2 linked regions of the Tunturibacter gelidoferens genome follow. The protein of the gene in region 1 interacts with the protein of each later gene in a pairwise test. Links are inferred from orthologs where the notes say so. Each region holds a gene or a part of one and is shown on either strand. Other genes may lie near its edges.

Region 1 (3,543 bases):
AAGCAGATTGCAAAGGCGATTGCACACTCACCACTATGTAAGACGGCGTGGTCGAGTGCGGATCCGAACTGGGGGCGTCTGCTGGCGGCGGCGGGATACAGTGGCGTGGTGTTCGATCCAGCGCTGGTGAATATCACGATCGGGGCGCAGCCGGTGTTTGAACTTGGGGTGCGGTCGGCTGCTTTCCAGGAGAGCGCTGCGCACGCGGAGATGCAGGCTCGGGACTACACGATCATGATGGATCTGGGGTTGGGCGAGGCGGAGTGCCGGTTTCTGACTTGCGACCTGACGGAAGAATATGTGCGGATTAATGCGGATTATTCGACTTAGAGATGCTGTCCTGCCGGACGGGCCACTGCGCGTGGGGCGGTCACTTCGTGACATGTATACCGCTTTGCGTGGCGCTCCCGCTGGTCGCGAACAGGATCTTGATTCCGACCAACGGGAGGACCGCGCGAAGCAGTAAAAAGGCGTGTGAACGCCTCCGGCAGGACCAAGGTTTTACGTTTTAGCGTAAGCCTTATATCGTTATAAGCGTGGGAGCAACGAAGACCTATGACAACGAAACTGGAAGAAGCCGCCAAGCAGGACTTTACCGCAGAGGTCTCCGAGTGGATTGAGGCGTTTGATGACGTCGTTGCCGCAGACTGGGAGCAGGGGTCGGAGTTGCTGGAGGCTCTGCGGAAGCGCGCGCATGAGGCCGGAGTGCCGACGCCGAGCGAGCTGACGACCCCCTATCGCAATACGATTCCAAAGCATGACGAGCTGCCATACCCGGGCGACAGAGCATTGGAGCGCCGAGTAGAGAGCCTGATTCGCTGGAACGCGATGGCGATGGTGCATGGTCAGAACAAAAAGGACGCCGGGATTGGTGGACATATCTCGACGTACTCGTCGCTAGCTACGTTGCTGGAGGTTGGGTTCAATCACTTCTTTCATGCGAAGTACTCCGTCGGTGGGCAGGAGCAGCCGGGAGACTTTGTTTACTTTCAGGGCCATGCTTCGCCGGGAGTGTATGCGCGGGCTTATCTTGAAGGGCGTTTGGATGACGAGAGGTTGAAGAACTTTAGGCATGAGCTGAGAGAGACGCCGGGGTTGAGCTCGTATCCGCACCCGTGGCTGATGCCGAACTTCTGGAACTTCCCTACGGTATCGATGGGGATCGGACCTTTGAATGCGATCTATCAGGCGCGGTTTATGCGGTATCTGGAGAACCGGAAGTTGATTGAGCAGACCGACCGCAGGGTGTGGGCGTTTGTGGGCGATGGCGAGACGGATGAGGTTGACAGCCTTGGTGCGATCTCGGTGGCCGCTCGCGAGAAGCTGGATAATTTGATCTTCGTCGTCAATTGCAATTTACAAAGGCTTGACGGCCCGGTGCGTGGGAACAAGCGGATCATCGATGAGTTGGAGGGCGTCTTCCGCGGAGCTGGGTGGAACGTCATCAAGGTGATCTGGGGTTCGGATTGGGATGCGTTGTTTGAGCGCGACCACACCGGATTGCTACTGCGGCGGATGGAAGAGTGCGTCGATGGCGAGTACCAGACCTTCAAGGCGAAGGGCGGGGCTTACCTGCGCGAGCACTTCTTCGGGAAGTATCCGGAGCTGCTTGAGTTGGTGAAGGATATGTCCGATGAGCAGCTTGGTTTATTGCATCGCGGTGGCCATGACCGGACGAAGATCTACAACGCTTATAAGCGCGCGGTGGAGCACAAGGGCGGCCCGACCGTGATTCTGGCGAAGACCGTGAAGGGGCATGGATTGGGCTCGGCGCAAAGCAGAAACGCGACACACTCGGAGAAGAAGCTGGCCGATGATGGGCTGGCGGCGTTTGTGAAGCGGTTTGAGATTCCGATTCCGGAGGAGGCGGCGAAGTCGGGTACGCCGTATCGGCCGGCGCAGGACTCTCCCGAGATTGTTTACATGCAGGAGCGCCGCAAGGAACTCGGTGGATATCTGCCGACGCGTGAGGTGCCGAAGATCAACTTCAAGGCTCCGGGGCTGGAGTACTTTGGCGAGTGGACGGCGGGCTCGAACAAGCGTGCCGTGTCGACGACGATGGGCTTCGTGAGCATACTGCGACACCTGATGAAGGACCCGGCGATTGGCAAGTTGATTGTGCCGATTGTGCCGGATGAGGGCAGAACGTTTGGGCTGGAGTCGGCGATTCGGCAGGTGGGAATCTATGCGCCGGAGGGGCAGAAGTACAGCCCGCATGATGCGGATATGCTGCTCTACTACCGAGAGGATAAGGATGGGCAGATTCTGGAGGAGGGGATTACGGAGGCGGGGTCGATGGCCTCGTTTACCGCGGCGGGCACGGCGTATGTGAACTACAAGGTGCCGGCAATTCCGTTCTACATGTACTACTCGATGTTTGGATTTCAGCGCATCGGGGATATGGTGTGGGCGTTTGCGGACTCGCGCGGCAAGGGCTTTTTGATGGGCGGTACGGCTGGGCGGACAACGATGCTTGGCGAAGGGTTGCAGCATCAGGATGGGCACAGCATCGTGCTCGCGAGCACGGTGCCGACCTGCGTGACGTATGATCCGGCGTTTGTGTATGAGCTGGCAGTGGTGATTCAGGATGGCATCAGGCGAATGTATGAGAAGGGGGAGGACTGCTTCTACTACATCACGATGTACAACGAGGATTACGCGATGCCCGCGATGCCGGAGGGTTCGGCTGCGGGTATTCTGCGCGGGATCTACAAGCTGAAGCCGGCTGCCGGTGAGGCGACGGTGCAGTTGTTTGGCAGCGGGCCGATTCTGAATGAGGTGCTGCGAGCGCAGGAGATTCTTGCTTCGAAGTACAACGTGCATGCCGATGTCTGGAGCGTGACCAGCTATACGGAGTTGCGGCGGGATGCGCTGGCGGTGGAGCGATGGAATCGGCTGCATCCGGCGGAGAAGGAGAAGGTGCCGTATGTGCTGCAGGCACTGGGGAGCTCGGCTGGGCCGATTATTGCTACGAGCGACTACATGAAGTCGGTGCCGGATCTGTTGTCGCCGTGGCTGCCTTCTCGGCTGGTGACGCTGGGGACTGATGGGTTCGGGCGAAGCGATAACCGCGAGCATCTGCGGCGACACTTTGAAGTGAGTGCTGAGGCGATCGTTGGAGCTACGCTGTCGAAGCTCGCTCGCGATGGCAAGTTCAAACCGAAGGCGGCGCAGAAGGCGTTGGCTGAGCTGGGGCTGGATGTCGAAGCGGTTGATCCGGCGCGTGCCTAGCAGCTTTTGAAGCGCTTTGATTGCGATGAGGGTTCCTTGTGGGAACCCTCTCGTTTTGTAACTTGAAGTGTTACGGAGGGTTTGTTGAGCGACGCGGGGCTGTACGAGAATCCATTGGTGCCGAATAAGAAGTTGCTGCAGATGTATAGCGTGATGGCCGACGCGAGAGCTCTGGACGAGCATATTGCTGGAATGCAGAAGGGTGTGAAGGCGCGGCGACGGCTGGAGTCTACTAAGGGGCAGGAGGCTTGCCGGGTGAGCACCGCTCTCGAGCTCCTACCGGGCGATCTGGTGAGCGACTCGCAGGCTGGC
Region 2 (3,237 bases), 130 kb from region 1 along the record:
GTCCGATGAGCACGGTGATGGAGCCGTATTTGGAGAAGAAGTGGTCGACGAGATCGAGGTCGCGACGGCTGAGGAGCATCATGCTTCCGTAGCGTTCGACCATGGGGCGTCCGCCTTTTGCTCCAACCCAATAGGCTGGGATAGAACCGAGGTTTGAGGCTAGCGATGCGATGGTGGCGAGGATGATGAGCTGCAGCTGCGTGTGCGCGAGAGCGTAGCCTGCGAGCGGCATGATGACTTCGGAGGGTATCGGGATGCAGGCGGATTGGATCGCCATGAGGAGGACGACACTGGCGTAGCCGCCGCTGGCGATGGCTCCGACGAGGAGTGCAATGATCTTCTCTGACATGTAGTTGCAGTATACGAGGTGAGGGTTTAGTTGGGATGAGCTAGCATGGAAGAGTCAGGAGATTTGCGCCATGTCGAATACCGTTACCGAAGCAGGAACCTCGATCGCTACTGAAACTAAAGGTACTGAACCGAAGCAGACTGGCAGACCGGCGAGCAGCTATGGGGCAGCGCCACACGATCCGTCGAAGCCGCCGGTGAAGCGGCAGATTGTGTGCTTCAGCTTCTACAAGGTGATGCCGGAGTGGCGGAGATTGCCGGCGGAGGAGAAGGCGGCGCATAAGGCTGCGTTTGCCGAGGTGCTGGCGAAGTGGAATAAGCCGGGAGAGTTCGTGTCGTTGACGTACTCGACGATTGGGACGCGCGGCGATGTGGATATGTGCGTGTGGTCGATTGGGTATGGTGTGGACGAGCTGAACCAGATGCGGAGTGAGTTGATGCGGACGCCGCTGGGTGGATATTTGAACTCGCCGCATAATTTTCTGGCGATGACGAAGCGGTCGCAGTACCAGATCGATCGGCCGGATGAGAGCGAAGGCGAAGGGCGTGGAGCGATTCGTCCGGGTGGGCAGAAGTACATCTTTATTTATCCGTTCTGGAAGACGAGGCCGTGGTATCTGCTGTCGGCTGCGGAGCGGAAGCGGCTGATGGATGAGCATATTCGGATTGGGTTGATGTATCCGCGTGTGAAGTTGAATACTACGTACTCGTTTGGGATCGACGACCAGGAGTTTGTGGTGGCGTTCGAGACGAACTTTCCCGAGGACTTTCTGGATCTGGTGCAGCAGCTTCGGGAGACGGAGATCAGCTTGTATACGCTTGAGGACACACCGATCTTCAGTTGTGTGCGGGTTCCAGCGGCTGAGATGCTGGATCGTCTGGGCTAGAGCGAATGGCAAAGACGATTGTGGTTCGGACGGGAACGCCGGCAAAGCAACCTCGTGGTGCGAAGAGTGAAGCTGTGGTTGGTGCGAAGGCTCGCGCGATTGCGAAGTCCGAGCCTGTTGCGGCAAAGAAGAAGGATGGGAAGACGCGGAATCCGTTGGCGCCGGAGCGGGTGGCGGCGATTCTGGATGCTCTGCGGAAGACATACCCCGGCGTGGTGTGTGCGCTGAATCATAGAGGTGCGTGGGAGCTGACGGTGGCTACGATTCTGTCGGCGCAGTGCACGGATGTTCGGGTGAATCTGGTGACTCCGGCGTTGTTCAAGGCGTTTCCTACTCCGAAGGCGATGGCTGCCGCTTCCCTGCCCGAGCTTGAAGAGTTGATTCGGACGACCGGATTTTTCCGCAATAAGGCGAAGTCGATTCAGGGGGCGGCGCGGGTGGTTGTCGAGAAGTTTGGGGGTAAGGTGCCTCAGACGATGGAGGAGATTCTTACGCTTCCGGGGGTGGCTCGGAAGACTGGGAATGTGGTGTTGGGCTCGTGGTTTAACATTGCGGTTGGCGTCGTTGTGGATACGCATGTTATGAGATTGTCGCGACGGCTGGAGTTGGCTGGAACTACACCTGGGTCGACGGCGCCGGAAAAGGTGGAGCGGGATCTGATGAAGATTATTCCGCAGGATCGTTGGATCGCATTTTCGCATGAGCTGATTCATCATGGGCGGCAGATTTGTGTGGCTCGCAAGCCGAAGTGTGTGGACTGTACGCTTGAGAGGCTGTGTAACTCGCGGGATAAGACGTGGAGCTCGCACTAGGCGTGAGGAGTTTTTTCGAAGTTTGATCAATGTTGAGTGTTTGCGATCGGTGCGATGAGGAGTTTTATTGTGGGAGAGAGAGTGACGTTGGAACAAGGAACTGTAACTACCGGCTCGTCACTGCAGCGATGCCCGTTGTGTGCCGGCAGCGACATAGAAGTTCATCTGGAGGCAACGGGCGGTGCACTCGCTCATGACGCGCTTGGCTCTTCGCGGACCGACGTTGGCCACGGCAAGGTGCTGCGCTGCAGGGGATGCGGGTTTGTCTTCTCAGAGTTTCGTCCAGCCGACGAGGAGCTTCATACGCTGTATCGCGAGATGAATCCTACGGTGTATGAAAAGGAGGCGCAGGGGCGTCTAAAGACAGCGCAGCGGCACCTGAAGATGGTGCAACGACACATCGCAGGCGGCAGGCTGGTGGACGTGGGCTGTGCCTCTGGCTCGTTCCTGAAGGTTGCAGCCGAGGCTGGATGGACGGTCACTGGAGTTGAGCCTTCGGAGACGCTTGCCAACTATGCGAAGAAGTTGCTGGATGGCCGCGGCGATGTTCATTGCGCGACGCTGCAGCAGGCGAAGCTGCAACCTCAATCTTTCGATGCTCTGACGCTTTTCGATGTGCTGGAGCATGTGACCGATCCGCTGGCGTTCCTTACCGAGTGCGCGTCGCTGTTGAAGCCTGGGGGGTATCTGTTTGCGAACGTTCCTGACATCAGCAGCCTGCAGGCTCGCGTGCTGGGTGGTCGATGGCCGCTGCTTCTGGCCGAGCACCTGAACTACTTCGACCGAACTACGTTGAAGCGGTGCGGAGATGCAGCTGGACTGCGATGGATCGCCTTCGATCGGCGACCGGCTTCGTTTACGGTTGAGTATGTGCTATACCGTCTCTCTCAGCATGGGATACCGGGGAGCAGTCTGGGTCATCGCATGGTGCAGGAGAACTCGTTGGGGAGTATGTGCATTCCGGTTTACCTGGGCGAGACGTTTGCTGCGTGGGTGCGCGCTTAGACGGTTGATTCAAAGCAGGAGCTTAGGGACTGTATGAGGGCGGGGATGGTAGGTTCGGTGGCTTCTGCAGTTGGGGAGTAGCCGAGGTCGCGGAGGGTTCGGCTGGTGATGGGGCCGATGGAGGCGAGGGTGATGTTGGGTGGGAGGGTGAGGTTGGCGGCTTCGAGGAGAGCGAAGAGGTTCGT

Evidence for each region.
Region 2: the proteins of aceE (region 1) and nth interact in binary tests that used the Escherichia coli proteins (3 or more experiments, as listed by UniProt). The link is inferred for Tunturibacter gelidoferens from one-to-one orthologs.

Annotation. Positions count from the first base shown.
Region 1 is NZ_CP132938.1:3,993,267-3,996,809, forward strand. Bases 204-3,431 are described here. They hold aceE (pyruvate dehydrogenase (acetyl-transferring), homodimeric type), read left to right. Parts: upstream 204-555; coding sequence 556-3,231; downstream 3,232-3,431. Other genes in these bases: argJ (bifunctional glutamate N-acetyltransferase/amino-acid acetyltransferase ArgJ), read left to right, coding at 204-330; RBB81_RS17435 (thiamine pyrophosphate-dependent enzyme), read left to right, coding at 3,316-3,431. Outside these bases: more of argJ, read left to right, coding at 1-203; more of RBB81_RS17435, read left to right, coding at 3,432-3,543. UniProt on the Escherichia coli protein: Component of the pyruvate dehydrogenase (PDH) complex, that catalyzes the overall conversion of pyruvate to acetyl-CoA and CO(2).
Region 2 is NZ_CP132938.1:3,866,413-3,869,649, forward strand. The notes cover bases 222-3,143. They hold nth (endonuclease III), read left to right. Parts: upstream 222-1,240; coding sequence 1,241-2,047; downstream 2,048-3,143. Other genes in these bases: RBB81_RS16925 (DedA family protein), read right to left, coding at 222-349; RBB81_RS16930 (chlorite dismutase family protein), read left to right, coding at 420-1,235; RBB81_RS16940 (class I SAM-dependent methyltransferase), read left to right, coding at 2,129-3,052; RBB81_RS16945 (uroporphyrinogen-III synthase), read right to left, coding at 3,049-3,143. Also shown: more of RBB81_RS16925, read right to left, coding at 1-221; more of RBB81_RS16945, read right to left, coding at 3,144-3,237. UniProt on the Escherichia coli protein: DNA repair enzyme that has both DNA N-glycosylase activity and AP-lyase activity. The DNA N-glycosylase activity releases various damaged pyrimidines from DNA by cleaving the N-glycosidic bond, leaving an AP (apurinic/apyrimidinic) site.